DNA from 2 places in the Paenibacillus sp. JNUCC 35 genome. Region 2 is predicted to be linked to the other one. Evidence: a T-box and tRNA genes for the amino acid it is inferred to sense, from the RefSeq annotation. Region 2 holds a T-box; the other holds one or more tRNA genes.
The links. The T-box of region 2 lies ahead of ileS (isoleucine--tRNA ligase). A T-box ahead of a tRNA ligase gene usually reads a tRNA of that ligase, here a tRNA-Ile.

Region 1 (15,662 bases), 1.5 Mb from region 2:
GATCCGTTCGGCAGCGTTGTAATTTCCGTATCGATCATCACGACATCCGTCTTGCGGACCCGGTCAAATTCCGCTACGATATCGTCAACCGTAAAAGCCAGATGATGAACCCGGCCCTCTTCGGTTAAGCTTCCGCCGTACCCTTCGATTAACTCGACTTCCGTTTCGCCTTTTACGTCGATGCCAAGGAACGCCAGCTTCATCGCCCCGTTGGTCACAGTATCTTTCAGCTTCAATCCTACGACGGATTCGTAAAATGAAATCGACTTTTCCATATCGGTAACCATTACACCCACGTGTTCCAATTTTGTAACCGCCATCTCTTCTGCCCCTCTCGGTATGATAAACTTCTTTCTGTCCTTATTTTGGGACAAAACAATAGACGAAGCAAGTTTTCCTCCTGATTTTCTTAGTTATTTTTACGCAGCGCAAAAAACCGCTTCTTCTTTAAGCGGATTCCATCATGAGCTATTTGATTTATCGTTAAAAGTCCGTAAACATTAAAAAAAGCGCCCGGTGCGCTTCAATCGCCACCGCCGCCTCCCCCGTCTCCTCCTCCGGAACAATCGCTGCCTCCTCCGCTCCCGCTGTCGCAATCGGTACTGGAATCGGAACCGCCCCCCCAGAAACTCCAACTGGAATCCGTGTAACCGCTGCTGCCGGAATCGGAATAGTGATGCTTGTTTTTACGCTTCTTAGGCGGATTATAAACGCTTGTGGCCAATTTAAGGACAATAAAGACGATTACGGCGAACCAGACTAGCATTATCATAATTTTTCACCCTTTCTCTTGTTCTTTCTTCTGTTTTCATTATAAAATACCAATCCGCTTATTGCAATAAAATTATCTGAAAATTTAGATAATTAATTCAAGTCGGTTTAAATTAGCTTCGGAACGGTTAACTTAAAGAGACGAAACCGGTTACCCGGCTTGTCACGGTGAAGAACCGTACGTTCATTTTATAGCGAAGGGAGTTTTCTTACATGGACAAGCGATCAAACGATGATGTCAGCATATATAATGAAACTTCGAATACAGCGGGCGGCATCAACACCCCTCCGGACCGTGAGGACAAAGCCGCAACCGATCCCGTGAGCGATATCGTGGAGGAGATTATGGACAATCTTTCCGGCGAGCATCCGACTGATCCTTCCCCCGACAAACCGGCGGACAAGCGTTAACCGGCCGAGCTCCCGGCTGACTGTCCTCACGTTTTTGAAAAAAGCCCTCCACGACCGTTTTAAAGCGGCAGGAGGGCTTTTTGGAGATAAACGTATGAGCAGGTTAGAATAGCTTTCTTTTAAATACACAGATCACTTCTTTGGAAGAACCTTGATGCTGGCTTGTGTCAAAACAGGAAATCAATTCCCAGCCTTGAGCCCCCATTTCGTTCAGGTCCTGATCAAATTCGTCAAGGTCTAATTTTCCGCCCACAAAAAAACCTTTTGTAAAAAATTTTAGCGTCTGGTATTCCCAGCGTTCCATCCTCTTTCTTCCCTTCTCTTTGTAAATCGGGCCGCATCTTGACCGCCCTTCTCTGATTATAAAAGAACCTGAAAGTTCAGGAAACACTTCATGCCTGTCAAATACGAATTCCCCTGACCGGAGAGCCCCCCTACCGCCTGCATGTACGGAAAGCTTGCGTCTTCCCGTACATGCAGGCGTGATGCAAATAACCGTCTAATGCGTTCATAACGTCCCCTGCAGTCGTTTGTCTTTTTCCATAAGCTTATTATATATAACTGTTTTATAAAAAATTGTTGACAGTGTTTTAAATTCTTGATATTATACTACTTGTCACTAAGAAAACTGAAGATTTTACAAACATGACTTGATAGCTCAGCTGGGAGAGCACCATCTTGACAGGGTGGGGGTCGTCGGTTCGAGCCCGGCTCAGGTCATACTAGAAAAACCCTTACTTTGTAAGGGTTTTTCGCCGTTTACGGGGTGTTTACTTTTAGCCATACCAAGCCGAAAATGCTGAATTGGGATACTTTTGAATTTTGGACCAATTTTCGAATCGTTCAACAGCCTCTTATCCTTCGAACCACCGCCTGAAAACGTACTTTGATATTTTAATCTTTCTTCCCACCCTAACCATATGGAACGGTGGAGGCGATTGATTCAAAAATTCATATGTTTGTTTCTCTCCAATTTCAAGAATCGCTTTTACATCCTTTGGTTTAATAGTCCAGGGAACTTCATCCCAGTTTATTACCCTCATGTATATTAGCCTCCTATAGAATCACTATCTACAAAAACAGCCTCCGGCTTAATAACCTTTGAATCGATCAGATAAATAGCAATTTTATAAAAGGCTCTTCCTCTAATGGAACTATACCGCGTTTCACTCATTGATGGGTTTAGCTGCTCATTATAAACATTGTAATCCGTAATATAGTCGCTATCTGTACCCGTATACCGGCACTCAATCAGGTGTTGCTCCAGCCACGGCAACCGTTTAACAGCTTGCTCGATACGATTGCAGTAGTCTTTTCTCATGTTGACCATATCCGTATTGTACACGGCAATGCTGGCCGTCTGGTCGCTTGTCTGATTAGTCGGGCCATGAAAACGCTCGGTATAGCTGGCTGTAATGGATGTCAAAGCCTAACTTATTTACTTTCACACTAAGTCCTTTCGGTTTTTTTAGTACAAGCGTCACAAGTCAATCAACCCTCCTATATTGTATTGCTAATCCACTAAGAGAGGAGTTGATAGTCTTGAGACGTAAACTTGAAATATTTAGCTATACATACTAAATTCTGTTTTATATAATAAAATCGGAGGTGATAATCATGTATAGTAATATGACTAATAATTTTTTGATCTATGACCGCCAGCATCGTCGTGCTGACGATGATCCAGATATTTATAATCGATACAAAAGCTTTTTAATATTTATTGGTTTCGATGCTGCTGGGGCAGAACTAGAGGTCGCCTACTTTATGAATGCCGTCTTTGATACGATGGACTGAGGAAAACTCAGTCTGTCATCCCAAGTTCGTCAATATTCATTGAAGGTCTTATACACTCAACAATTAAATTTTCTACTATAAGAAGCCCCTACTGTTTGTCTCGCAGTAGGGGCTATTCCTGTTATTTCATCATGTTAATGTTACATTTGACTTTCGTTCTCTTAGTTCTCCTAAGACTATATTCATCTCAGCCTTAACATCATCTGTCTTAGTTGCCTCCCTTACAGAAATAAAGATGGCCACGGCCCCGAGTGCAAACGAAACAAATGTAGATACGCAGGAAATAAAATCCATGAACATTCCTCTATCTTGACAGGATGGGGGTCGTCGGTTCGAACCCGACTCAGGTCATACTAGAAAACCCCCTACCCTGTAAGGGTCTTTCGCTGTTTAAACGCACAACAAGCCACACCGCTACACCCTATCCCTGAATTAAAAAAGGTCCCTTCCGGGACCTGTGAACTTTCGGTTTACTCTGTCGGCACCACTCTGCTTTTTAAAAATTGCAGCGTGTGTTCAATAGCCTGCTCCAGCTCCGCGGAAGTACCCGCAAACGGATGGACCGTATTGAACGTATGGTTAGCACCGGGAATTTGGATCCACTGGACTTTCGGCTGGTTCTCAACGAGCTTTTCCGAGCCTGCCCTCAAGTTGGCGTGATCTTCCTCGCCCTGTATGAGCACAACCGGAAACGCCGCCCCCCGCATCCGTTCCAGGATGTTGAAGTCCTCCTTGCGGGCCTCCAGATCGTCCAGGATGACCTTATCGAGCGGCATCTGCTGCTTGGTCCTCGCATTCGCGATATAGGCGCGTCCTTCACTGCGCATCTGCTCTTTGCAGGCTTCGTCGAAAATGTCCACCTGCGTAATTCCGTTCCAGCTGACGACTCCCGCAATCTCTGTGGGATGATCCAGCGCGTAGATCAGACTTACGCCCGCTCCGCGGCTGTGACCGAGCAAAAAGACCGGAAGCTTATTGACCGGGTTGGCGGAGCCCCTATGCTGATGCTCCTCGTTCGAAAGATTGATCCCCCTGCTGTGATGAGGATAAAAAACAACGGGTTTCAAGCGATCCGATTTCAGTAGCTTGTTTTTAAAGTCCCACTCGTCCGTCAGCACAGAGATCAAGGTCGACAAATCGTCCAATTCGCAGCTGTACGTATTCTTCGCAAATTTCTCCAGTTCGCTGAATGACTGCCCGTCTTCTCCCACTCCGTTATGTGTAAAATCAAAAGTAATGACATCCACATCCCGGGCCAGTTTCGCCGCCGCGTAAGGGAACATTCCCCAGTTCTTAAATCCCTTAAAACCGTGCGAGACAATGAGAACGCCCCTTGCTATAGAAGACGCCGGATAAAAATCTCCACGAATGACATTGCTTTGATCCATTACGATCTCAAACGGTATCGCCATGGTAACGCCTCCCCGCTTATTGTTTTAATATACCCTTACCCGTTTTACAGGCATTTCTTAACAGGAAAAAATAACTGCAAAAAACTCCCTTGTCTCATTCTGCGGTGCGCATAAGTGAAAGAAGGGAGTTTTCTGTTTATTACCTCGTTGTTGCCTAGATGCCGAAGACCGGACTCGAACCGGTACGATAGTCACCTACCGCAGGATTTTAAGTCCTGTGCGTCTGCCAATTCCGCCACTCCGGCTTACAATGGGCCCTGAGGGACTCGAACCCCCGACCAATCGGTTATGAGCCGACCGCTCTAACCAACTGAGCTAAGGGCCCGGATATGTTATGTATGGCTAAAAACAGGCAAAAAAAATTTGATTAATTGCGGGGGCAGGATTTGAACCTGCGGCCTTCGGGTTATGAGCCCGACGAGCTACCGGGCTGCTCCACCCCGCGTCAGTAACTAGCAATGTCGTATAGCGACAAAAATAAATATACAATACAAAGTACGGTTAAGTCAACACTTTTTTTTAATAAATCGAGTAACGGACACCGAAACGTCCTTTTTTGGATTTGAAGACTTCAACTTCGGACGGGCATTCGTAGCCGTAAATCCACCAGTCCTCCTCCATCCGCTTGGCAAGGACACCTGCCTGAAACTTACTGTCGTACAGCTTTACCCAATATACCCACTGCATGGTCCTCACTCCGTTGATGATGTTATTGGCCTAGAAATAGCATATCCAAAAAGACATTCGCTTATTTGTAGGCCAACACGGTCAGCGGAATTTTTCATAAAAAAGCATCGAGATGCGCAATTTATACATATTCGTTATCTTCATCGGGTACTCCCCGTTCTAGTTCATCCCTGCTTCTATGGGCGATTCTTCCCGATGCGGCCGAGGCTATGGCGGCTACAAGATCGTCCAGGAAGGTATGCACGGCGCCGCCGGTCTTCGTATCCAGCCGTTTGATCAATCCGGGTTTTTCCTTGTCCAGATAACCGAATGTCGTGATGGCAATGCTGCCGTAGCCGAAAACGGAACCGATCGCAAGCGTTTCGTCGCATCCGAATAAACTCTCATCCGTGTCCAGAATGGTTTGGAGCGGCTCTGTAAGCTTTTTCTGCTCGGCCAGCATATCCAGCTCGGTTCCCACCAGAATCGCGTGCTGAAGCTCTCTTTTGCCCAATACGGCCTGAATGGACTGCATGCACGTATCCATCGATAAACCGGGATGATAGGGCGCCTGCATGGCGTATACGATCTCTGCGATGTCTTCCAGACTCGCCCCCCGGTCTGCCAGCCTTTGCATAACGACCTTTTTAATTTCCCGGCTGTGAACTTGTCGTTTCACGGTCTTCTCCCCTTAAACTTCCACGATATGTTCAGTATATGACTTCACACATTTTCGGGTATGGGCGTACGCGGACAATGAATCGTTTTAAAATGAAATTGTGAGCGGGATACAAACACGGTATAATAAGAACTAGTCGACCATAATTTAGGGAGGGATTCCATATGATGTACGGCATCGCCATTCTTCCATCCGCAGAGATTAAGGAATTTGCCAACAGTTATAGAAAAAGGTTCGATCCTTATTATAGGGTGATTTCGCCCCACATTACGGTTCGTGAAAAAGAAGAATGGACCGAAGAGCAGCTTCAGGCTGCCATCCGTCATTTGGAAGATCTGAGCCGCACCGTGTCTCCATTCCAGCTTACGTTCAACCGGTTCAGTTCTTATTTTCCGGTTAACAACGTTATCTACCTGGCACTGGAACAAGCGGAACCGGTCATCGATCTTCACGACAAGCTTTGTACGGGTCCTCTCGTGGATACGGAAAAAGCTTACAACTATCATCCCCATCTGACCATCGGACAGAAATTGGGAGCCGATGAGCTGCACGACGTACTGGCCAGTGTAAAAAACACGCCGGTGGATTTTTCCTTCAATGCGGACAGTATTCAACTGCTCGGAAAACAGGAAAACGGCGAATGGTCCGTTATCCGCTCATTCCCGCTCCAAGGGTAACGAACGCTTCAATAAAAAAAGGCCTTCCGGTTTAACCGGAAAGGCCTTTTTTAGGTGATGTGCGGCGGAAAGAGCCGCCATGACTCGCGCGGCTCCGTCTGAAGCAGTTGCCGAGCTCTTCAACTACTGTTTAAACGTAGTCAGAAGACGCTTCGCCGTCTCGCCTTTATCATTGACGAAGGATTCATAGACTTTGACGGTAACAGGGAAATCCAATTGCATGGAATCCGCATTAAAATTAATGACATTGGCGCCTTTTTGCAGTTTATTTTCCCCTACGAACGGGCTTTTGACCGAATTGATAAGAGTGCCACCGTTATCATACATATCAAATTGCAGTTGGGAGAACGTACGGTCAAGAAGGACGTCTTTCTCCTGTTCGATATCCAATAAAAGTTTTAAGCGGTAATTGTAGTTCTGCTGTTGATTAAACATCGCCGAAATTTCCCAATTATTCACTTTCACCGTCAAAGGATACAGTTTCAGTTCATTCTTCGATTCCGGTTGCGGCTGAAGTTTGACGCTGTAGGCCGTCAGAAGAGATTTATACGATGCACCGGTGTCTGCAGCACTCGCCGGCGCCTCTTGCGCCTTCGTGTCTTGAGACTTGGCCCCGGATGCTCCGTGAGTTTCATACAAGGCAAGCTTCAGTCCTTCTCCCGTCTCGGAAGCCGGAAGAATGTAAGAGTAAGTTACGACATAGGAGGCGTTCGGAAGCACGCGCAGAGTCGTTGTTCCTTGTCTGTTGCCGTTATACGTGTAGCCGTCGCTGCTGACGAGGTCAGTCGCAAACGCAGGCACGTTAAGCGGACCGCCGGATTTGTTCGTCAGCTTAAATTTGGCGATAGCGGTATTAAAAGCGTCGTCCTCATTTTGCTGCATGTGGAGCTCCACGAGGGAAACATCCATATTCGGGTGAACCAGCTCGTTGAGCGGATCCATCTTCATGGCGTCACCGAAAGCATAAGCTCCATGAACCGGCAGGGCATCGGCCTGCTTGGCCGGCAACATAATATGAACGCGGCCTACGCTGTACATGACTGGCTTCTCCTGCGCGTCAATGTATTTCTCTGCGGTGACCACATTTAAAGATTGCAGTTCTGTGTTCAGTTCCGTAGGTATAACAAAGTGAATGTACTTCTTTTCGCCCGGTTCCAGAGTTAGCGTGGCGTCAGATGGGTTGCTGTCGTAAGTCTGGAGGCCGCTTTTGCCTTCCAGAGCAATGTTCGGAAGGGCTTGGCGCTTGGCCGACGGGTTCGTTACGAGCATCTGAACGACCGAGTTCGTTTTCGTTCCGACCGTATCACGGCTGATACTCGTTGTTTTGAATTCCAATGGCGTCTGCAAAGACGGAATGGTGAAGGCTTCTCCCCATTTCTTCACGGAAGCGGAAGGAATTTCGGACGTTTCCGTTCCGTTCCATACCAGATCGCTCACGGGAACGCTGAGCTGAAGCGTTTCTTTTTTCGGATACACGTAAACATCGATGTCTACCCAGCGAAGCTCGCTCAGTTCTACGCCTTCTCCGCTGTCAACCGTCGCCAGGTAGCTAAGCTCAACCTGGGATTTGGGCTGAATGGAGCGTGGGCTTCCCAGACTTGCCTGCAAGCGGAGTTCCACACCGTCTTTCGTTTTCATGCGCACTTCGTACTCGGGTACGCGTACAACTTTCGAACTGGTGTTTTTCATGCGGACAACGGCACCCAGACGGGTTCCGTCCGTTGTTTTTTCGTTTAAGACACTTTTCATTTCGACTTGCAGATAGTTCGTTAATTTATAAGCGGTCGGCGCTAAAGCCGATGCTTGTGCGGGTGCTGGCTTCCCCGGTTCTGCCGCAAGTGCCGGAACGGCGCTTGCGAGCAGAGCGGCAGACAGAAAGACGGACGATACGGTAGTTTTCCATTGGCTCTTCACGGTATTCTCCTCCATGTGTTCCTTTGTTAGTTAGCTGCGGCTGCTGTCGTGACTTTTTCTTTATCTTTCAGCTGATGCTGACCGGAAATGACGATCTGCTCGTTTTCGCTTACGCCGGAAATCACTTCCTGCATCGTTTCCTTCAAACGGCCGAGCTGGATTTTGCGTTTCTCAACGGTATCCCCGTTCAGAACGAAGACAAATGAGTCGCTGCCTTCTCTCACGATACTAAGCGTCGGGATAGCCGCCACTGTCTGCTCCGCCTCATCGGTCAGCTGAATCTGAACTTTCTGTCCGGGCTTCAGCTTTTGGTCGGCGTTTGAAACTTCCAGCTCCAGCGTGTAAGCTTTCGTCTGTGAATCCAGCACATCGGAAATATATTTAATCGGCGCTTTCGTTAATTCCGTCGTGCCCGGCACATAGAAATTCAGTTCTTTCTTGTCGCGCACCAGATTAACGGCTTCTTCCGTCAAATCGGCCTTGATCAGGATCGGATTCAGCTGCTGGATGACTCCGGCTTTGAATCCCTGCCCGACCGTCATCCCCGCCTCAACCGGGAAGTCCGTGAGCACTCCGCTTACAGGTGCCTTCACCTCCGTATTTCCCAGATCGCGTTCCGCTTTCTTGACAGACAGGCCGGACGTTTCGATCGCTACTTGAGCGGCGGCGAGCGAATCCGTATTGTCCAGCGTTTTGCGCTTCTGCTTCAGAGTGCTCAGATCAAGCTTAAGGCTGTTGAACTTTGTTTCCTCCTGCTCCAGCTGGATCTTCGTTACGGTGCCCTCATCATAATCGTTACGGATTTTATTAAAATTCTTCTCCGCATCCCGGATTCCCTGCTCCGCTTTTACGATGTTGTTATCGAGGTCCGTCTTCGCGTTGGCCAGCTCTTCCTTAGCCTGCTTCAACTGGGCCTGGGCGCTCTTGATGCCGAGCTGTCCCTGTTCCTTCTGCAGCTGCAGATCGGATGGATCAATGCGGAACAGAAGCTCTCCCTTTTTGACCATGTCGCCTCTCTTTTTGTAGACCTGCTGAACGTCGCCGCCTGTTTTCGAAATAACTTCCAATTGAACGGAAGAGATGACATTGGCAACCTGCTCAAGCGGGTCCGATATTTTTTCTTTCGTCACCTTGACGGTTTTTACGGTCTTAATCTGAGATTCCTGGCCCTGTGCAGTGTCCTGCGGACCAGCCAGCGGTTTGTTCGAACAGCCGACGGCCAAGGCCGTAGTGAGGGCGACAATGCCTACCAGTTTCGTGCTCTGCTTTACGATCGTAGCTAAAGGACGTTTCATCAGTTGTACTCTCCTCTTCTCTTTGCTTGACTCAGGATTTTGCCGCAGGGACCGTATCCACCTTATTTTTCTTTGGTTTACGGTGGAACGCGTTCGAACTTCTGCGTTTAAAGGATTCAATCAATTCATAAATGATAGGTACGACAACTAGCGTAAGTACTGTAGAAGTGACAAGCCCGCCGATAACGACGACCGCCAATCCTTTGGAAATAATGGTCCCCTTGGACATACCGAGCGCAAGCGGCATAAGCGCAAACACAGTCGCTCCCGCGGTCATAATGATGGGACGAAGACGAGTCAACCCCGCACTGATAAGGGATTCTCTGACCCCAACTCCCTGATCGCGCAGCTGCTGTACCCGGTCGATCAGAACGATCGCGTTCGTCACGACGATTCCGATCAGCATCAGGAATCCGATGAGAGAAGTAATATTGAGCGATTCTCCCGTGACCAGGAGGCCGAACAATCCGCCGATGACCGCCAGCGGCAGCGAGAACAGAATGGCAAAAGGAGCGCTGGCGTTCCCGAATGCGAGAACCATGACTAGATAGACGATAAAGATGGACGCGCCCATGGCAGCAAACATTTCCGAGAACCCGGAAGCGATATCGTCGGATACCCCTTTGACCTCACGGCTTACGCCGGCAGGAAGCTCCAGCGCATTCAATTCTGCAGCCACCTTGCCGCTGACTCCGCCTTTATCCGCACTTTTGATCTTGGCTGTTACTTTCAGCGTTTGGATCTGATTTTCACGGGTGATGGCTGTAGGAGCCTCAATCTGCGTGATCTTGGCGATTTCATTCAGTTGGACCGTCTGACCCGTCGGTGATTTCAGCAGGAACGTGCCGATTTTATTCACCGAATTTTTATACTGGGGATCAAGCTCCACTTTGGTCTCATAAGTAACGTTATCAAACTTCAAGTCGCCGAGTTTGCTGACTCCGATCCAAGAGTTAACCATCTCAAGCACCTGGGCGGAGCTCAGTCCGTACAAACGCGCTTTGTTCTGGTCGACCGTGACTTCGACTTCCGTCTTGGAATCGCTGAGGCTGTCCTTGACTTCATACAGATCGGGGAATTCTTTCATTTTCTCTTTAACCTGGGCGGCCGCCTGCTTCAGATACAGCATGTCGTCGCCTTTCAGGGAGTAAGAGAAATCCGTGCTGCTTCCGCCGGCGCTCGCGGAAATCAGTGAACCGTCGACCTCGGAGCCTTTGGGAAGTTCATATAAGATTTTCTCTTTGTAAGCTTTGAAGACCTGCTCGGCGTTGCTGTTTTCGTTCGCTTCGGTAAACATCATCGTCCGGTACGGCGTTACATCCTTGCTGAATGCGTAGCCCACCATTGACTCATTGTATGTAAACTGCGGATTGCCCGAAGCGTCTTTCGCTTCCCTCATCATCTGCTCGAGCTGCTTGGACTTTTCATCCATCGTCTCGATCGATGTGTCGTTCGGCATCTTAATCTGGAAAATCATCTGCCGGGCCGACTGATCCTCCGGCATGTACGATACGGCAAGCTGCGGTACGATCAACACCAGCGAGGCTATGAAGAGAATTCCGGAGAACAAGAGTGTCTTGATCCGGTTGTTCAGGGACCACTCCAATGCTCTTTTGTAAACAAGCGCAAATTTGCCGACATGATTCTCGTCGTGGTTGCCGAGTTTTTTGCTTTTCAGCACCAGTAGTTTCGCCAGCATCGGAATGACGGTTAGCGCCACGAGAAGCGAAGATAGAAGCGCAACGACCAGCGTAAGGGCGAATGGACGGAACACTTCGCCGATAACTCCGCTAACGAATGCAATCGGACCGAATACGCCGACGGTTGTAATCGTCGAAGAGGTAATTGCCGCGGCTACTTGAGCGGTCGCCAGCTTAATGACAGATTCTCCGCGTTCCTGGGCTTTCTGTAGCTGGCTGTAAATATTTTCGATGACAACGATACTATCATCCACGACGCGTCCGACCGCAATAGCCATACCGCCGAGTGTCATGATATTGAGTGAAATATTAAGCGGCACCATCATCAATAGCGTAATTAGAATGGATAATGGAATCGAGACCAAAACGATGAGGGTCATCCGAATATTTCTGAGGAAGAGCAAAATCATAACCGAAGCAAGCAGGGCGCCCATGCCGCCTTCCTGCACCATGCCGTGGATCGACTTTTTGATTTCCACCGCCGAATTATAAACGGATTTAAATTTCACGCCCGGCAGGGTTTTTTCCCAGTTTGCCATCAAAGCGTCGGCTTCGTCCGCGAAGTTTACCGCGTTTGCCGACTTCGTTTTGTACAGCTGCACGCCGATGGCCGGTTTGCCGTCCAGACGGGTGATAAACTGGGATTCGCTGATGGCTTCGATTTTGCCGAGATCCTTAAGCTGGAGCACGCTGCCTTTCGGTGTTGTCAGCGTCAGGTTGTCAAGGCTGTAAATCGTGTCGATCTGGCCCGTCACCCGCACCATCTGGGTCGTACCGTTGAATTCAACGGTTCCTGCAGGACTCGCGGACAAGGCGGCCCGGATGCTGTTCGAGACATCCGTCGGCGTCAATCCATAGCTGTTGATCGTGTTTTCATTGAGCTTAATGGAAAGAGTCGCTTCCTGGTTGCCGACGGAGTCGACATGGTCAATGCCTTTGATCGTGTTAAAGCCCGGCAGAATCGTGTCTTTGTAAATTTTATCAAGCTCCGCCTGGTTCATCCCGTCGTTGCCGTATACCCCCAAGTAATAAACCGGCTGGGATGAGAATCCTTCCGTCAGCACCTTAGGCTTCTCAGCCTGCTGCGGCAGCTTGACGTTCGAAACCAGCGCCTCAAGATCCTGCTTGGCATTCTTAGGCTTGATGTCCTGATCGAGTTCGATCGTAATTTGTGAATAATTATCGCTCGACGTAGACGATAAATTTTTGATGCCGTCAAAACCGGCGACCGCTTTCTCCAGCGGCTTTGTAACCTGGTCAAGCACATCTTTAGGCGGTGCCGTGTACTGGGTGGAAATGACCACCATCGGAAACGAAATATCCGGCATGCTTTCCACCTTCAGTTTAGTCGTGGCGAAAATGCCGCCTGCAAATACCAGCAGCATAATAATAAAAAGCGCCGCCACGTTTTTCATTGAAAAACTAGTCATTTTGTTCATCCACTCTACTCCTCCGCACCGATTGAACAATCTCTCTTGAAATTGGCAGCTGTACCCATTCTTTCCCCATCATAAACGGTAAAGGTTAAAAAAATATAAACTGGCTTTATTTTTTTTCAATGACTTATTTCTCTGCACTTTTTCCCTTCACGCTGCCTCCTACCGTTTTGACGACAAAAAAGAGGTGTCCACTTCAACAATTACGGATAAATGTGAAAAAAGTTCCATCCGGAGATGGAACTTTTGCTGTAAAACCCTCTATTATCGATATAATTTAGTCCGAATAAGTAAACCAATCGATACTTTGCTTGGCCAGCAGCTTGCGCTGTCCCTGGAATTCATGATACACGCTGAGATGGTACTTATCGAGAAAACGCTGCTTAAAGATCAGGTCCGCATCCTGGAGCTGAATGGTGAAATTCTCCTTCTTGCCGATCCTCAGCTCATTGTCGGTCACCTGCTCGGCCGATTTGCCGTCGCGCGGCTCCCAATTTTTCAGCTCATACGCTTTCTCGAACGATTTGTTGCCTTTATAGTCTTCAAATACGAGAACCAGCTTATGCCCTTCCGGCGCCGTTTCGGTCAGAAGCTGCTTGCGGATATCATAATCGAATTTCAGCGTCAGCACATCGTTGTTGATGGACGTATTGATCCGGCTCATGGAAACCGTGTACGGGAACAGCGTGATGTCTTTCAGCTTGTCTTTGACATCCTTTTTCTCTTTGGGCAGCGCGAACGTTACGGGCCTTACGTAAGCATCGGTTTTTACGGTCTGCTGACCCTCTCCCTGCTTGCCTTCCCCGGTTTCCAGCGTTACGGAATCACCGATAAGCAGCCGGACATTCTCCATATCCGTGCCTTTCGGCAGTGCGGCCCACACGTTCAGTCTCGCTTTGCCCCCTGGCGCTACCGTTTTCTTGATATCCGATACGGAAGCCGGGAATACGGTGCCGTCCTTCATCTGAAAATGAGCGACTAGACCGGTGACGGGCGCAAACCGTTTCTCCGCATTTTCAATCTCCAGTTCGGCCGAAACGATGCTCCCGCTCAAGCCCTCATAGGAATTGATTTCGGCAACCGTATACTGCGCTTTGCGGCCGATTTCTTCGCGGGCGTACTTCGCGCCTAATCCCACAAAAGGCAGCTGCTGCAGATCGGGTTTCGCGGTAAGCTCCAGCAGATCGTTCACCTGCGTGTCGCTTTCTTTTTCCTGGATGACCAGCTTGACTTCCTTAAACGCATACGTATACGGGATTTTACCGAGCGCCTCGACAGAAAGAGAGGAGCCCGGATCGATGCCGATCACTTTGCCCGTACGGACCAGCTTAGCCTCCACTTTCACGGCATTATCCAGCAGGAAGTAAGCCGTCATATCCGGAATCGGAAGCGACTGTTCCCCTTTGTTCGACAACGTGACGTTGGCGGTCAAAATATCCTGATCCTCCCACGGAAGACGGTAAATGCCTCCCAGCTTGGCCGTGTAGAGTCCCGACTTGTTCATAAACTGCGTTTCCTTGCCGGCCTCGCCGCCCGCAGGTTTACTGACGGCCGGAAGCTGGTAAGCCGCCAGCAGCGTGTTGAACTTCAGTTCCGGATGGATCCGGGTGATGACAAGCTCCCAGCCCTTCTCTCCGGCTTTAAGCGGAATAGCCCCCGAAAGCTGAACGGTTTTCGTCTCCTTCGGGCTGATTTTCAAATCCTTGGCGTTCTTCGCATCCAGCGGATACAAAAGTCCTTCGGGCGTTCGAACCGAAAACGCGACTTCCGGCAGGGTAACCGCCGCCGCCCCGATATTTTCAAGCTGCAGGCTTATCGCGGGCAAGTAATATTTCTCGTTCTTTCCGTTTGTAAACTTCTCCGTGGAGGCGCGCAGTTCGCTGCTTCCCACTTGGAAGTCGGCATTTTGTCCCGTCGGCGTCACACCCGTGTAAGAAGCCGGCACGGATACTTGTCCGAGAATGCGCTCGGAGTTTGGCTGGCTGAAATCCCATTTGATAAACTGCACCTGAAGATCCTGAAGCTTCTCGCCGCTGCCGACTTTGGCGTAGTAAGATACCTGGCCCGAAGAGTTGGCTCCGATCTTCTTCACTTCTTTGTCCAGGGGCATCAATCGAACCGTATATGTATGGCCTGTTTTGCTTTTGAGCCGGACCCAATAGTCCACGAGCGATAAATCGGCAGCGCTTTTATTATGGACGCCGACCGTGAACGTGACGATATTGCCGTCCTGATCCGGCAGCAGCTGGATATTTTGAAGCTCGAACGAACCGGAAGCCCCTGCCGCCACCGAACCCAGTGCCGGTTGTCCGGAAGCTGCCGCAGCGGGGGTCGCCGCAAGCACTCCTCCTGTGCTTAAAGTTAAAATCAGCGCCAGTGCGGTCGCACGTGCTGCCATTTTGTTGCGCATAGTTTCCACCTCAACCCATGATTTAAATACAGCCGAAAAGTCTGTTGCCAAAACGCGGATGAAAAGATTTCCATCCTGCTTCCACTTAGTAAGACGATTGAATCTCCAGGAAGTTTCTTTTTAGGCCAAAAAATTATTTTTCCTGCCTCAGTTCCGGCGGTTCCTTTCGTTATTGAAAGAGTTTGCAGGATTTTAAGCGAAAATGGGGAAGTTATGAGGATAAGCTTTTTTAACCCATTGTCAAAAAAGGAGTCCTGTCACCATGCAAGCCAAAACCGAATCTTATGCGTCCCGGCATAGAGAACGCCATCTTGAAGAACTGAAAGAGCTGCTCCGAATTCCGAGCATCAGCACATTGTCCGAGCACAAGAAAGACGTTCACCGCTGCGCGGAATGGCTGTCCGGCGCCTTGACCCATGCCGGTCTGGAAAATGTGGAGATCATGCCGACGGCAGGACTTCCCATTGTGTACGGGGACTGGCTTCATGCGCCCG
Region 2 (15,662 bases):
TGAACGTCCGGTATCCGTTGGCCGGATTCCGGGAGGCGGTGATGAGCCCCGCTTTCTCCCAGTGACGGATAGCGGAGCGCGGGACGCCGGTTTCCGCCGACACCCGGCCGATGCTTTGGCCGCCCGGGTCTTGGGCTTCCCGAGCCGCTGCGGCTTCCCCGCTTTCCAGATAGGCCAGCGTGTCGTCGGCTCTCCGCTTGTCCCGGAAGAGAGCGGCTTGGGCTTCGGTCATGCACCAGAGGGCGGAGGCCCACTCTCCTTTCTGGAGCCGGCGCAATACTTCCGCGGTGATGTCCATGCCGAAGCCGGGCGACATCGCCTGGATGCACTCGAAATAAGCCGCATGCAGCTCCGTGTAGGTCCGGTGACCGGAAGCGGTCCGATCTGCGGGAGGGACGAGTCCTGCGGCTTCGTAATTTCTTAAAGCACTCGTGCTGACGTTCAGCTTTCGGGCGATATCGACGGGTCTGAAATTCATGGGAATGACCTCCAGAGGGAATCTAACCTTCAAGTAAGGTTATAAGTATTTTATCAAAAAAAGTACGGTTTCAAAGGATTTAAGTTTTGAAAACTTAGAATTCGCACGCATGTTATACAATGAAAATGAGAGAATGGAGAGCTGGAGAGCTCAAATAAATAACCGAACGGAGAGGAGCGGACTGATGACGTTTGAAGAGGAATTTGAAAGACAGATCCGGAATTTAATAGACAAAGGCTATCCTGGTTATGCGGGATTGGAGGAAGCGGCTTTCCGCGAACTTTTCGTCCCGTTACAAGAAAGAGCCGCCAAACGGATGCGGGAAGATTTTAAGACGGGAGAGGGCAGCCTGCCTTTCGTCCTGGTCATGGCGTCCGGGACAATTCCACGGGATGAGATGATGCAGCGGGTGGAACGCGGCGGGAAAAACGGCTTCAGCGTCATGGAGGCCGAAGATCTCGCGAGGTTCAGCCCTATCGAAGGCGTGGAGCTTCCCGAAGGAGAAGCATACTTGCTCCTGGACGTGGATACGGGCTCGGAAACGCTGAACCGGACGCCGGATGAAGCCATGAAGTCGTTTGCGGAATGGAACCGGACTCCGCTGACGATCGAAGAGGGAATTGCCGTGATTACCCATTTCCCGGACGTTTTGCAGAAAAACCACGGATTTTCTTTATGCGGTTCCAGATGCGGCGACCGGAGGGTAAGCGCACTGTGGATTAGCGGCGGCAAGCCGAAGCTGGGCTGGTGCTGGGCCGGCAATCCCCATACTTGGCTGGGATCGGCCTCCTGCGTAGCGAGAATTTGAACGTGCGGCTTAGGTTTTGGATACCGTCCTTTCCGTTACAGGTCAAGAAGATTCCTAACGCGGCGCTGCGGGTAATAAGGGAGGATTGTCCTTTAACCCGTCGTGAATAATAGGCTTTGCATAGAAACGGGTACAACGCGGCAAATTACAATCAGTTCACTTCTACGAAAAACGGAGGGATACGTATGTCAGCGGAAGCATTTTTTCAAGCGGTCCGGGAAAGACGCTCTATTTATTCAATTAGCGGAGAATCCCCGGTTTCAGACGACAAGATTGTGGAAATCGTGAAGGAAGCGGTCAAACACACGCCTTCCTCTTTTAACTCCCAAAGCGCCCGAGTGCTCGTGCTTCTCGGCGAGCAGCATCACAAGCTGTGGGACATCGTCAAAGATATTCTTAGTACGATCGTCAAGGAAGACCAGTTTGCCGCCACGGAACAGAAGGTGAACAGTTTCCGCAGCGGTCACGGCTCGGTTGTGTTTTTCGAGGATATGTCTGTCATCGAGGGTCTGCAGAAGCAGTTCCCGAGCTATCAGGACCATTTCCCGAGCTGGTCCCAGCAGTCGAGCGGCATGCTGCAATATGTTATCTGGACGGCGCTGGAGAGCGAAGGGCTTGGAGCGACGCTTCAGCATTACAATCCTTTGATCGACGAGAAGGTGAAAAGCACCTGGAACCTGCCGGAATCGTGGAAGCTGATCGCCCAGATGCCATTCGGCAAGCCGACGGCGCCTGCGGGCAACAAGGAATATAAACCGGTTGAGGAACGGGTCAAAATAGCCAAATAATACCGGCGAACCCGACCTGAAGCCCCATTTCTCCCGCAGAAATGGGACTTATTCTGTTACCCGCACGTTTACAGTACCTTTTTTTATCCTAACCCACATGGATGTGCCTACTTCCCAGAATGGAAAATATGAGACATAATTAGTTTGAAGTTAAGATTATTTCCGACAAGAAGGGAAGAATTCAATTATGGCAACAGTCCTATACATTACGGCTCACCCGCACGATCACCAGACTTCTTACAGCATGGCGGTAGGAAAAGAATTTATCGAGGCGTACCGCGAAGCCAATCCGGCCGATGAAGTCATCGCCCTCGATCTCTATAACTCGGATATTCCGCAAATCGACGCGGACGTATTCAGCGGCTGGGGCAAGCTGCGCTCCGGTTCTTCGTTCGACCAGCTTTCCGCTTCCGAGCAGGCGAAAGTTCAGCGTCTGAACGACATCGTGGAGCAGTATATTGCGGCCGACAAGTATGTTTTTGTATCCCCGATGTGGAACTTCTCGTTCCCTCCGGTGCTTAAAGCCTACATCGATGCCATCTGCATCGCCGGCAAAACGTTCAAGTACACGGAAAACGGCCCGGTCGGCCTGCTGACCGACAAGAAAGCCATTCATATCCAAGCAAGCGGCGGCGTCTACTCCGAAGGCCCTGCCGCAAGCTTCGAGAGCGGACACAGCTTCCTGAACAAAATCATGCAGTTCCACGGCGTACCTTCCTTTGAAGGCATCTTCGTGGAAGGCATGGCGGCTATGCCGGATAAAGCTCCGGCGATCAAAGAAGCGGCTATCGCCAAAGCGAAAGAAGCGGCGAAACGCTTCTAATCACCCTCCGGCCTGGAGCCAGAGCTGCCAGCCGGGAACACCCCGGCAGGCGCAAAAAACCTCCGTTTCCCTGTCAGGGAAGGAGGTTTTTTGCGCTTGAGGGGCAAGCACGGGGCTATCCGTCGCGTCTGCGGCCTGCCGCAGGGTCTGTCAACCGGCTGCGGTGCCGGCACGGGCGGGCAGCCGATTGTTACGGCCTGGCCGAAGCCGCCCGGCTTTCCGCGTCCGCGGCGGATTCCGCGTTGCGATGCTTCATATGCTCGACATGGGCCGCGCCCCAGACGTGCATGGAATGGAGGATGGGCTCCAGGGTCCGGCCATACTCCGTAATGGAGTATTCCACTTTGGGGGGAACCTGGGGATAAACGACCCGCCGGACGATGTCCTGTTCCTCAAGCTCACGGAGATGCAGGGTCAACATCCGCTGGGTAATATCGGGCATCAATCTTCTGAGCTCGTTAAACCGCAGCGTATCTTTGCTGATTAAATGCTGAATGACCAGAGGTTTCCATTTGCCGACAATCATGTCCAGAGCCACGACCACTTTGCACTGCTCGGGGATAATTTCCATGGGACGGCCTCCTTTCACGGTACCTTTTTTACTACTATAGCATATCTTCGCTTCTACTGCCTCAGGCTCCGTATATATGACTCCACGGATGTGCACTTGACACCGTGACGCAGTCAACACTACAATGGGTAGTGGAAAGGGGCGCCCTCGTGAAAATTCATACGTTTAAAACGAACGAAAGCGGGCTTAACCGGTTTTTCGGACCTCTGGAAGCCAAGATCATGAATATTTTGTGGGACGGACCCGAGATGGCGATCAAGGACGTCCAGCACGCGCTGGAACGCGAGAAGCTTGTGAACTTCAACACCGTTATGACGGTCATGAACCGGCTTTTGGATAAAGGAATCTTGTCGAAAAGAATGGACAGAAGAACGTCGCTTTACAGGCCGGTCCAATCCAGAGACGAGTTTCTCGAATGCCAGTCGAAAGAATTGACCCACGAGCTTATGGAGGAATTCGGATCGTCTCTGGTGGTCAACCATATGCTCGATGCCCTGGAAGAGGTGGATCTCATGCTCATTGAGAAGCTGCAACAGAAAATCCTGGATCTCCAAAAGGACAAGTAACATGTGGCAGTCCCGGTCCAGATTCATTTTCCGTTCGTCGGTTCTGATTGCGGGCGTTGTCCTGTTTCAGATGACCATGTATGCCCTCCATGTCCTGTTCGGCCTCAGAATCGGGTTTAACGTGCTGGATGTCTGCACCGAATGGATGCGTTCCAAAGGTATTTTATCCATCGCCCATCTGCTGGACGCCTTCGTGATCGGCACGTTTGCTTACAGTCTGTGGCAAATCTGCCGGCAGTTCGTCTTGTCGCGAAGAATCTTCGCCAAGCTGGCCGCGTGCCAGCATACGAAGCTGTCTGCGGAGCTGAACCGGATGTATCCCGAAGCGCGGGGGGACATCGTCGTGGTCGTGTCGGACGAGCCGATCGCGCTGACGATGGGGTTCGGCAGGCCGGCGGTCGTCCTGTCCACCGGACTCCTGAACTTGCTGGAGCCGGGTGAGGCCGAAGCCGTTATCCACCATGAGCTGCATCATCAGCAGACAGGAGATCCGCGCAGCATGTTCCTTGTCTCGTTCCTGGCTTCGGTGCTGTGGTATCTTCCCGTACTGAAATGGTTCCATCACCAGTACAAGATCGCGCGGGAGATACTTGCGGACAATTATGCGATTTCGCGTCAAGGCACTTCCCGCGATCTCGGCAGCGCACTGCTGAAGCTGCTCCGAAGAGGCGGTACGGTTGCCATGCCGTTCGCGTACGCATCCTTCGCGGATACCTCGATCAATTACAGAATCAGGAGAATTGTCGATCCGGAATCCCCGATTTCTTTTCGGCCGCCGCTGACACCGACCATGATCTCCGTTTATGTGCTGGTCGTACTGACGTGGCTTTTCGTTCAGATTTTGTTCTGAAAATTTTTTGAGCACAGACACTACAATTCGTAGTGTTCTTGCGACTATAAACACTACACATTGTAGTGTTAAAAACAAGGAGGAAATTAAAAATGAATTCAATTAACAAATGGCAATATGGAGCGTTTATTTTACGGATTGTTCTGGGATTGATTTTTCTGGTTCACGGCTATCAGAAGTTTGAAGGCGGGCTGAGCGGCGTTGCCGGGTTTTTCGGCAGTCTGGGACTTCCCGGGTTCATGGCGTACGTGGTAGCGGTTATCGAGCTCGCGGGCGGCATCCTTATGCTGATCGGACTTGGAACGCGCTGGATTGCGGCGGCCTTTGCCGTTATCATGCTGGTGGCGATCTTTACGGCGAAGCTGAGCCAAGGATTCACCGGAGGCTATGAGCTGGAGCTGGCGCTGCTCGGCATGTCCCTGGGTCTGTTCTTTACGGGCAAGCAATTCCTGGCTTTGGAAAACGTGTTTTCCCGCGGGAAGGCGAACGCCTAGTAAGACCACGCGGGCTGCTGGCGAGCAATCTATATGCACAGCGATTCTGAAGGCCGATTTACACAACGAAAACCGCAGGGCTATCGGGCTCTGTGGTTTTTGCCGTTAATTCGGGACTCCTGAGACACTATGAAAAACAATTGTAAAGGTTTCGTAAATAAAATCATATTCAAATCGCCGCTTCTGTTGTAAAATCGGAATTATGTTTCAAAAAGGCAGAAAATTTTGGCATAGCCTTTTGCGGGAAGCAGAGGCTGTTTCTAAATCGGAAGCGGCCGCCAACTTTACCACCACCAAAGGGGAGAGTCATCATGAAGGCAAAGAAAGCAGTGAGTCTGACTGTATCCGCTATGCTATTATTCGGAACCGTTTTCACAAGCGGCCGGGCTGCGGCGGAAACGGCTGAACCGGCTAAACCGGCTAAGGCCGACACGGAGATTTCCATTCTGGGAACCTCGGACATTCACGGACGATTCATGCCGTGGGATTATGCGCTGGATGGGCCCAACACGAACGGAAGTCTGACCCAGCTTTTCACCATGATCAAAAAAGTGCGGCAGGAGAATCCGAACACGGTTCTTGTAGATGCCGGGGACATGATTCAGGACAACTCCGCGGAGCTGTTCAACGACCAGCCGAAGTCTCCTATGATGGTCGCCATGAATGAAATGAATTACGATGCCTGGGTCATGGGCAACCATGAATTTAATTTCGGGCTCGACGTATTCAAAAAGATTACTTCGCAGTACAAAGGACAAATGCTCGGCGGCAATATTTACAAAGACAACGGGGACAGATTTCTCCCGGCGTATACCATTATCGAAAAAGCGGGCGTGAAAATCGGCATTATCGGGATGGACACCCCTATGACAGCCGAGTTCGAGAAGGGAACCGACCATCTGGACGGAATCCAGTTCAAAAACCCGGTGGAAGAGACGAAGAAAGCCGTAAAAGAGCTGGAAGGCAAAGTCGACGTGATGATCGGCCTCATGCACATGGGGATCGAGAATGAGAACGGCGTGCCGGGAACCGGTGTTGCGGACGTCGCCAATGCGAACCCGGAACTGGCCGCGATCTTTGCCGGTCATATGCATAAGCTGGTCAAATCGGAGACCGTTAACGGCGTTCTTATCGCCGAACCTGACAAGTACGGCACACATGTTTCCCGGATCGACCTGACCTTTACGGAGAAGGACGGGAAAATGGTCCTTAAGGACAAGAAAGCGGCCGCTCTCCCTGTCAAAGACGCAAGCGGGGTTACAGCCGTTTCCGATCCCGAGCTGGAAAAAACGCTGAAGCCGTTTCACGACTTTGCGCGAGCGGACGCCAATATCGAAGTGGCCCAGTTGAAAGGCATGAACCTCGTTCCGAAAAACGAGATTGAAGGCATTCCGAGCGTACAAATCCAGGAGACGCCTTTATCGGACTTTTTCAGTGAAGTGATGCTGCATTACAGCAAGGCTGACGTAGTCGCGCACCAGATCGACAACGACAAGGCGCGTTTGGATATCGGGCCGATCAAGAAGAAGGATATCGCGTACAACTACCAGTTCGCCCTCGGCGAAATTACGGTATATCAAGTAACGGGCAAAGATGTGAAGGATTACATGGAATGGGCGGTAGGGTATTTCAATTCCACCCGTCCGGGCGACGTGACCGTCAGCTTCGACAAAAAACGCCGCGCGTCCAAATACAGTACGAATGATTTCTTCGGCGGGGTCAAGTATGACATTGATTTGACGAAGCCTTACGGCAGCCGCATTACGAATCTTCGTAAAATGGACGGCACTGCCATCCGGCCGGAAGACAGTTTGAAGCTGGGCATGAACGCTTACCGGATGGACGCGCTGAAAGCGAAAGGCGGCGCTCTGGAAGGCCGCAACTTCGAGCAGCTCTGGTCGTCGAAAGACGCGTCCGCCTTCGGTGAGATGGGCGGTACGATCCGCAGCCGCGCGATCGCTTACCTGAAAGAAGTGAAGAACGGGGTCTACGAGCCGCAAGTCCAGAACAACTGGAAAATTATCGGCGTGGACACGACTTCCCCCGAACGGGCCGATGTGGTCGAGCTGATCAATTCGGGTATCCTGTCGGTACCGAAGACGGAAGACGGCAAGTACACAAACGTGGAGTCCATCAATATCCTGGACGCCGTCACGAAAGAAGAAATCTCCGCTCTTGCCGGAAAAGCCAAGGTGGACGGCAGCCTGTTCGACGGCGTTCAGGCCAAAGGCGAATTTTACCGCAAGCTGAACGCGGCGGTTAAAGCGGCCGGAAACGGCAGCGGAGAACCGACCAGGCCTCAGCCGCAGCCGGAACCGAAACCTGAGCCAAAACCGGAACCAAAACCAGAGCCAAAACCGGAACCAAAACCGGAGCCGCAGCCGCAGCCGGCCGTTAAGAAGCAGGCCCAGGTGACGTCCTACTTCCTGAATGTGCGGACAAAGGCTTCCGCAACAGCGAAAATCATTACCGCCGTACCGAAAGGGACGATTCTGGAAGTGCTCGGCACCAGCTACGGCTGGGTGAAAGTATCCTATAAAGGAAGCATCGCTTACGTTTACGGCGAGTATGTGAAGATGCTGCCGTAACGAAACCAAGTGCAAACAGCAGTCCGGCCTCTAGGCCGGGCTGTTTTTTTATGGCCTGCTTTGCATGTCTGCGCTAGACTTAGAGTCCACTCTAACCCGTACCCTTACCTTCATAACTTGTTCGGACTTCGCCGACACCTCCTTTTACGGCAGAGTACGACGAAGTTGGGGTAATTGACGAAGCCGGGCCGGACATGCAACAATTTTCGGTAGGAGATTCCGCAGCCGTCTTTTAGCGTCACGCAGTTGAAACGGGAGAAGCCCGACTGCTTCCGGGAAGATTTCTGGCGCCAAACAAAATCAATCCGCTGCGGCAGATACGGGCAAGAGAGTGTAACAGCCACTATAAGGAAAAGGAGCGAATTCCCTTGAAAATCGTCATTGCGCCGGATTCCTATAAAGGCAGCCTGTCCTCCAAGGAAGCGGGGCTTGCCATCGAAAGAGGCGTTCGCCGGGCAGGCATCGGGAACATCACGACTTCCGTTATTCCGATGGCGGACGGCGGCGAAGGGACCCTGGAATGTCTCATGGAATCTTCTAAAGGCCGGATGGTTCGTGCCGTCGTGAAGGACCCGCTGGGCCGGGACATATCCGCTGTCTTCGGCATTCTCGGTGACGGCAGGACCGGGGTCATCGAGATGGCCAAGTCGTCGGGGCTCTATTTGCTGGAAGAATCCGAACGGAACCCGCTGCTGACGTCCACGTACGGATTCGGGCAGCTGATTGCGGCTGCGCTGGATGAAGGCTGCCGCCATTTTATACTCGGCCTGGGCGGAAGCGCCACCAACGACGGGGGAGCGGGGATGCTCCAGGCCCTGGGCGCGGAGCTGCTCGACAGCGGAGGCAGGCCTCTCGCGGCCGGGGCAGGCGGAGGGGCGCTGGGCGAGGTCGCCGGTATTTCCGCGGACGGCCTCGACAAGCGGCTGGCCCGCTGCACCTTTACGCTGGCGTGCGACGTGACCAACCCCTTCACGGGTCCTCACGGCGCATCCGCCGTGTTCGGGCCCCAGAAGGGAGCGGCGCCGGACATGGTCGACCGGCTGGAGAACAACCTTGCCCGCTTTGCGGATGTGATCCGGGAGGCTACCGGCACGGCCCTGCACGGGCAGCCCGGAACGGGAGCGGCGGGCGGTTTGGCCGGCGGCATTCTCGCTTTCTTGAATGCCAGGCTGGAATCGGGCTTCTCGGTCGTCTCCGCGGTTGCGGGACTGGAAGCGGCGGTCAAGGGAGCCGCTCTGGTCCTCACCGGAGAAGGCCGCACAGATGCCCAGACGGCAAGGGGCAAGACGCCGGCCGGAGTCGCCGGGCTGGCCGCGAAGCACGGCGTTCCGGCCGTGGTGCTGGCCGGGTCCGTGGGCGAAGGGATCGAGGAGCTTTACGGGCAGGGAGTCACGGCCGTGTTCAGCCTCGTAAACGGGCCGATGTCCCTCGAAGAGGCGATGCGCCGCACTCCGGAGCTGCTGGAACAGACGGCCGAGCAGGTCATGCGCGTTTTCGCCGTCAGGAAGTGAGCGTTACTTCCGCCGGCTTCGCTTCCGGTTTGTGCTCCGGAACCATCTCGCCGGCATGGAATACTTTCCGTGTCAGCTCGATAAAAGCCAACAGGGGCGGTGTCATCCATTTGTCCTTGTGCCAGGCGATTTGGGTGAACAACGCGCCCTCGGGCGCTTTCCAAGCCAGCTCGGTCAGCTTCCCTTCACGCAGGTCGGCGGCTACAACCATGCCGGGCAGAATGGCGATTCCGAGGCCGGACATGACGCACTGCTTGATAGCTTCGATGCTTGCAAATTCGAATTTGTTTAGCGGATAGACGGATACGGAGCTGAAGGACCGCTCCAGGATGGTCCGGTAGGAACAGCCGGCTTCCGTCAGCAGGAACGTTTCGTGCTCCAGATCCTTCGGCGTCAGGTTCTTCACGTCCGCGAGCGGATGATCGGGCGAGGCGACGATTTTGAGCTCCTCCCGGATCAGCGTTTCGATATGCAGTGCATCACGCGGCTTGCAGCTGTCCATGATAAAGGCGATATCCAGAACGCCTTCCAGCAGCTGCTCCCTGGCATGAGCATCCGAATTCGAAGGCCGGAACACGAGCTTCACATTCGGAAAGCGGGCTTTAAATTCTTTGAGCAAAGCGGGAAGACGGTACGTGCACTGGCTTTCCTGGGCGCCTATCACAAGCGTTCCGGCTTGTTCTTCGTCCCCGCGGACGGCCTGTTTGGCCTCTTCCGTCAGGGTAATGATTTTGTCGGCGTACAATTTAAACTGGCGCCCCGCTTCCGTTAAAACGAGCCGTTTGCCGAGCCGTTCGAACAAGGGGGCTCCAAGCTCGGATTCCAGCGCTTTGATTTGCGCGGTCACACTGGATTGGGCAAAGTTTAGCATCCGGGCCGTCTGGGTAAAATTCAGGTTTTCGGCGGCGGTTTTAAACGTCAGAAGTTGTTTGGTTTCCATCGCTGCTTCTCTCTTTCATCGAAAAAGTTGATTGATGACATCGAAATAATCGTCTTTGTTGATCGTTCTCTTTATTGTAAAATGAGAGGGTAGTGTCCGGCAAGACCTGAAACACCGGAACAAATCGCGAAATAAAGAGAACGAGGCATCCCCCGCCTGCACTGCGGACGGGCAAGAGCCTGCCGACTTATCGAACCGAGGAGTGAACGCAGCCATGTCAATCGCAGTCATTTACGGGGGAACACGTCCCGATGGAAATACGGAGCAACTGACGGAGGAAGCCGTCAAAGGTCTGACAGTCGACCGGATTCAGCTTAACACTTACACAATCCGGGCGATTATCGACGGGCGTCATGCGGAAGAGGGATTTCCGGAGATGAACGACGATTACAAAGAAGTGATCGACCGGGTACTTGCCGCGGACGTTCTTATTTTTGCGACACCGGTGTACTGGTACAGCATGTCGGGGATCATGAAAAACTTCGTGGACCGCTGGTCGCAGATGATGAGGGACGGGGACTACCCGGATTTCAAAAAAACGATGGCCGCCAAAAAGGCCTACGTCATCGCCGTCGGAGGCGATCTGCCGGAAATCAAGGGACTGCCGATGATTCAGCAGTTTCAGTATATTTTCGACTTTATGGGCATCCGTTTCGAGGGCTATATCCTAGGCAAGGGGAACAAACCGGGCGATGTCCTGCACGACGCGGAAGGAATGTTTGCGGCGGCGCGGCTGAGAAACAAGCTTGCGGCCCTTTAACAAAGAAGCGGCACGCCTCCAAGGCGCAGTTGGGGAACGCCGGCAGGAAGCCGGTCCGGAAGAGCGCTGAAGCGGAATGCAGCACCCAAAACCGGTATGCTCTATGCGAGCATACCGATTTTTCGCGTTCCAAGCGTTGCTGCAAATCGAAAGAAATCGCCGCTGTGGCAAGCGTCAGAAAAATGGTTGGCAGCTTTATGCGGACACCCGGCGTCTCCAGTATTGAAGCGCCGCAGCAAACCCATGGCGCCGAAGTATCGCCCCGGCGGCAATCACCAAAAGCCGGTCCGCTCTATGCGAGCAGACCGGCTTTCCGTCTTTCAGACGGACAGGCCCAAACGGCTGATCAGCGTCTTTTCCAGTTCCTCCGGGGCCAGCGGCTGTCTGCTTTTGACGTCACCGTCCGTCTCGATCAGCTGGTCGCCCGAAATCGTCACCCGTCCCGTCGCGGTCGCTTTTGTCGCAAGCAGCTTCTGCGTAAAATGGGACTCGGGGGACGTCTGGTTGAACGTGCACGCTTCGGCAAAACTCCCCAGAGAGCGGGGCGCCGCCGAGAAGCGGTACAGCGCACTCCAGGCCCCGTCTTCGCCGGCGCGCTGGAGATCGTACAGGCCGTCCGCTTCCGGCACTTTCACGGCCCGGTAAACGCCGCTTGCATCCTCCACCGGTGTTCCGTCCAGCGGAACCGGGGATCTGGCGGAGTCGCCGAAGCCGACGTCGACCAGATAGGATCGGTCCAGTTCCGCCAGAATGGTCGCATGGCTTTCAGGCATCCCCCAAGTTCCGTCCGGCTTGGCGACGGTAGCCGCAATCAGGCGCACCGTGAAACCAAGTTCCTTGAGAAGTGTGCTGAAAAGTCCGTTGAGCTCGTAACAGAAGCCTCCGCGGCGGCGCCCGACCACCTTTTCATAAAAGGAAGCGATGTCCAGCGTGATCGGTACTTGACGGATTACGTCCAGATTTTCAAAAGGCACGTGAAGCATATGCCGGAGCTGAAGCTCCTTCAGAGCAGCCATATCCGGCTTGGCCGGACGGCTCGTGTCCATTCTTTTCAAATAAGCCTCGACATTCATGCATGCACCACCTCATCAAATAGAAGTCCGATTGATTTTTCTATTCCAGACTACCTCCTTATGGAAAGTCATACAAGTGCCGGATGGGGAAGCCAGGTAAAAAAAGAGCGGGACAACGAAATTACCGCCGCAGCGCCGAAGGACAAACGCGGGTTGACATTTTACCGAAAATGCTGTAAAAATGGAATATCTGAAAATGAACCCGAGAAATTCATTGACGAGAACGAGTACGCTGATCCCTTGTTCCCCAGAGAGTTGGCCCCGCGCTGAAAGCCAATGGACAAGAATGAGCAGAAAATCCTCTCCGAGAAGGAAAGCTGAAGCAGGCTAGTAAGCTGACCCGGGATCCCGCCGTTACAAGGGACGCGTATGATCGTACGCAGATGAGGTGCCGCATAGCTTTTATCCACAAGGCTTTGGCGGAACAAGGGTGGTAGCGCGAGATACAATCTCGTCCCTTATGGGACGGGATTTTTTTGTTGTTTTAAGAACCGAAGCCGGAAAGGATGACGGAACATGAACAAAGTCGATGTCAAAGAAAAAGCAAGAACCCGGGAGCTGCGGGTCCTGAACCAGTGGAGGGAGGACGATACGTTCCGCCGGTCGATCGAGAACCGGGAAGGCAAGCCGAACTTCGTTTTTTACGAAGGTCCGCCTACGGCGAACGGCAAGCCGCATATCGGGCATATGCTCGGCCGGGTCATCAAGGATTTTATCGGCCGCTATAAAACGATGTCGGGCTACCGCGTCGTCCGCAAGGCCGGCTGGGATACGCACGGACTGCCGGTCGAGCTGGGCGTCGAGAAGCAGCTGGGCATTTCGGGCAAGCAGGAGATCGAGGAATACGGCGTGGCCAAGTTTGTGGAAACGTGCAAGAACAGCGTGTTCGAATATGAAAAACAGTGGCGCGAACTGACCGAAGCCATCGCTTACTGGACCGATATGGAACATCCGTACGTGACGCTGACGAACGATTACATCGAGAGCGTCTGGCATGTGCTGTCGGTCATCCATAAGAAAGGGCTCCTGTACAAGGGCCACCGTGTCAGCCCGTACTGCCCCGACTGCCAGACGACGCTAAGCTCGCACGAAGTGGCGCAGGGCTACGAAGACGTCAAAGATCTGAGTGCCACGGTCAAGTTCAAGAGCAAGGCCGCGGACGAATATTTTCTCGCATGGACGACGACCCCCTGGACGCTTCCGGCGAACGTGGCGCTGGCGGTAAACAAAGATCTCGATTATGTCAAAGTGAAGCATAACGGAGACGTGTACGTGACGGCGCAGAATCTCGCCGACAAGGTGTTCGGAGGCGAAGCGGAGGTCCTCTCCGTGCATAAAGGGGCCGAGTTCGTCGGAACCGCATATGAGCCGCCTTTCGGCTATTTGAAGCTGAACAAAGGCCATCTGGTCGTAGACGCCGACTATGTCAGCGATTCGAGCGGAACGGGGATCGTGCATATCGCGCCCGCGCACGGGGAAGACGATTACCGCACTACACGCCAGCATGGGATCGATTTCGTCCATGTCGTGAAGCAGGATGGCACCTACGCTGCGGAAATTACCGATTTCGCGGGCCGTTTTGTGAAAGATTGCGACGTGGATATCGTGAAAAAGCTGTCCGAACGAGGTTTGCTCTTCTCCAAAGAACGCTACGAGCACAGCTATCCGTTCTGCTGGCGCTGCAAGTCGCCGCTGCTGTATTACGCGATGGAAAGCTGGTTTATCCGGACGACGGCGGTCAAAGACCAGCTTATCGCGAACAACAACGAAGTGAGCTGGTATCCGGGCCATCTCCGCGAAGGCCGTTTCGGGAAGTTCCTGGAGGAGCTGGTGGACTGGAATATCAGCCGCAACCGGTACTGGGGCACGCCCCTTAACGTATGGGTCTGCGGGGATTGCAGAGAGGAATTTGCTCCGGGAAGCCACCAGGAGCTGCGCGATCGTGCCGTCGATCCCGTGGATGAGAGTCTTGAGCTTCATAAACCGTACGTGGATGACGTCAAGCTTCGTTGTTCGTGCGGCGGGGTGATGGAGAGAACGCCGGAAGTGATCGACGTCTGGTTCGACAGCGGCTCCATGCCGTTCGCCCAGTATCATCATCCGTTCGGAGACGAGAAGACGTTCAACGAGCAGTATCCCGCGGATATGATCTGCGAAGGCATCGACCAGACGCGCGGATGGTTTTTCAGCCTGCTGGCGGTTTCGACGCTGTATAACGGCCGGGCGCCGTACAAGGCGGTCATTTCAACGGGGCACGTGCTGGATGAGAACGGGCTGAAAATGTCCAAGAGCAAGGGGAATGTCCTCGACCCGTGGAACATTATCGAAGAGTTCGGGACGGATGCGTTCCGCTGGGCGCTTCTGTCGGACAGCGCCCCCTGGAACAGCAAACGTTTCTCCAAGCAGATCGTCGCGGAAGCAAAATCGAAGATCATCGATACGATTCACAATACGCATGCGTTCTTTGCCTTGTATGCCGATATCGACGGCTTTGATCCGGGTTCGTTCGAGCGGAAACCGCCGCGTAATGAGCTGGACCGCTGGATTTTGTCGCGGCTGAACAGCACGCTCGCAAGTGTCGTCAAAGGACTGGACGCGAACGACTTCCTTAATCCGGCGAAGCAGATCGAGGTATTCGTGGATGAGCTGAGCAACTGGTACATCCGGCGTTCGCGGGACCGCTTCTGGGGAAGCGGCATGCCGGAAGACAAAGTGGAGGCGTATCAGACGCTCCACGAAGTTCTGCTCACACTGGCGCGGATGATCGCGCCGTACGCTCCGCTGATCGCCGAAGACGTATACGGCAATCTCGGAGGGAAAGGCAGCGTGCATCTGGCCGACTATCCGAAAGCGGACGAAGCCGCCGTCGATACCGCGCTGGAAAGAGAGATGGAGACGGCTCGGCAGATCGTCGAACTGGCTCGCAGCGTCCGCAACGAAACGGCGATTAAGACCCGCCAGCCGTTGTCGGAGCTTCTGATTTCGCTTGACCGCGAGTTTGCGCTGGACCGTTTTGAAGCGATCATCCAGGAGGAAATCAATGTAAAGCAAGTTCGTCTGGAGCAAAGCGATGCCGGTTTCGTCCAGTTTGCTTTGAAGCTGAACCTGAAAGCGGCCGGCAAAAAATACGGCAAATTAGTAGGTCCCCTGCAAGGTTATTTGAAAAATCTTTCTCCTGAAGCAGCTGCCGCAGCGGTCGGCCGGGGTGCTTTGGATACAGAGGTACAGGGGGAAAGCGTGCACCTGACGCTGGATGAACTGCTCGTGGAAAAAACGGCGAAGCAAGGCTTCGCATCCGCATCCGGCTACGGCCTTACCGTCGCCCTGAATACGGAAGTGACCGAAGCGCTCAAGCAGGAAGGGGCCGTCCGTGAAGTCGTCCGCGCCGTTCAGGATTACCGCAAAAAGCTGG

Region 1: it has a tRNA-Ile gene. The T-box ahead of ileS (isoleucine--tRNA ligase) is inferred to sense a tRNA for this amino acid. The anticodon was not compared.

What each region holds. Positions count from the first base shown of each region.
Region 1 covers NZ_CM177771.1:2,019,695-2,035,356, reverse strand. The annotation lists gene AC2TF6_RS09320 (VOC family protein) at 1-320, opposite strand, end outside; gene AC2TF6_RS09315 (hypothetical protein) at 524-772, opposite strand; gene AC2TF6_RS09310 (hypothetical protein) at 985-1,182, shown strand; gene AC2TF6_RS09305 (DUF4177 domain-containing protein) at 1,286-1,486, opposite strand; tRNA gene AC2TF6_RS09300 (tRNA-Val) at 1,830-1,902, shown strand; gene AC2TF6_RS09295 (helix-turn-helix domain-containing protein) at 2,037-2,225, opposite strand; gene AC2TF6_RS09290 (hypothetical protein) at 2,231-2,503, opposite strand; gene AC2TF6_RS09285 (hypothetical protein) at 2,800-2,979, shown strand; gene AC2TF6_RS09280 (alpha/beta fold hydrolase) at 3,450-4,391, opposite strand; tRNA gene AC2TF6_RS09275 (tRNA-Leu) at 4,551-4,636, opposite strand; tRNA gene AC2TF6_RS09270 (tRNA-Ile) at 4,643-4,716, opposite strand; tRNA gene AC2TF6_RS09265 (tRNA-Met) at 4,763-4,836, opposite strand; gene AC2TF6_RS09260 (hypothetical protein) at 4,911-5,078, opposite strand; gene AC2TF6_RS09255 (phosphatidylglycerophosphatase A family protein) at 5,200-5,736, opposite strand; gene AC2TF6_RS09250 (2'-5' RNA ligase family protein) at 5,901-6,413, shown strand; gene AC2TF6_RS09245 (hypothetical protein) at 6,537-8,327, opposite strand; gene AC2TF6_RS09240 (efflux RND transporter periplasmic adaptor subunit) at 8,354-9,622, opposite strand; gene AC2TF6_RS09235 (efflux RND transporter permease subunit) at 9,654-12,761, opposite strand; gene AC2TF6_RS09230 (hypothetical protein) at 13,036-15,168, opposite strand; gene AC2TF6_RS09225 (dipeptidase) at 15,431-15,662, shown strand, end outside.
Region 2 covers NZ_CM177771.1:3,514,059-3,529,720, reverse strand. The annotation lists gene AC2TF6_RS15970 (MerR family DNA-binding transcriptional regulator) at 1-478, opposite strand, end outside; gene AC2TF6_RS15965 (DUF5701 family protein) at 663-1,286, shown strand; gene AC2TF6_RS15960 (nitroreductase family protein) at 1,472-2,074, shown strand; gene AC2TF6_RS15955 (FMN-dependent NADH-azoreductase) at 2,262-2,897, shown strand; gene AC2TF6_RS15950 (winged helix-turn-helix transcriptional regulator) at 3,088-3,468, opposite strand; gene AC2TF6_RS15945 (BlaI/MecI/CopY family transcriptional regulator) at 3,618-4,034, shown strand; gene AC2TF6_RS15940 (M56 family metallopeptidase) at 4,036-4,884, shown strand; gene AC2TF6_RS15935 (DoxX family protein) at 4,977-5,378, shown strand; gene AC2TF6_RS15930 (5'-nucleotidase C-terminal domain-containing protein) at 5,729-7,966, shown strand; gene AC2TF6_RS15925 (glycerate kinase) at 8,335-9,477, shown strand; gene AC2TF6_RS15920 (LysR family transcriptional regulator) at 9,467-10,417, opposite strand; gene AC2TF6_RS15915 (flavodoxin family protein) at 10,632-11,177, shown strand; gene AC2TF6_RS15910 (arylamine N-acetyltransferase family protein) at 11,498-12,250, opposite strand; T-box leader at 12,456-12,712, shown strand; gene ileS (isoleucine--tRNA ligase) at 12,767-15,662, shown strand, end outside.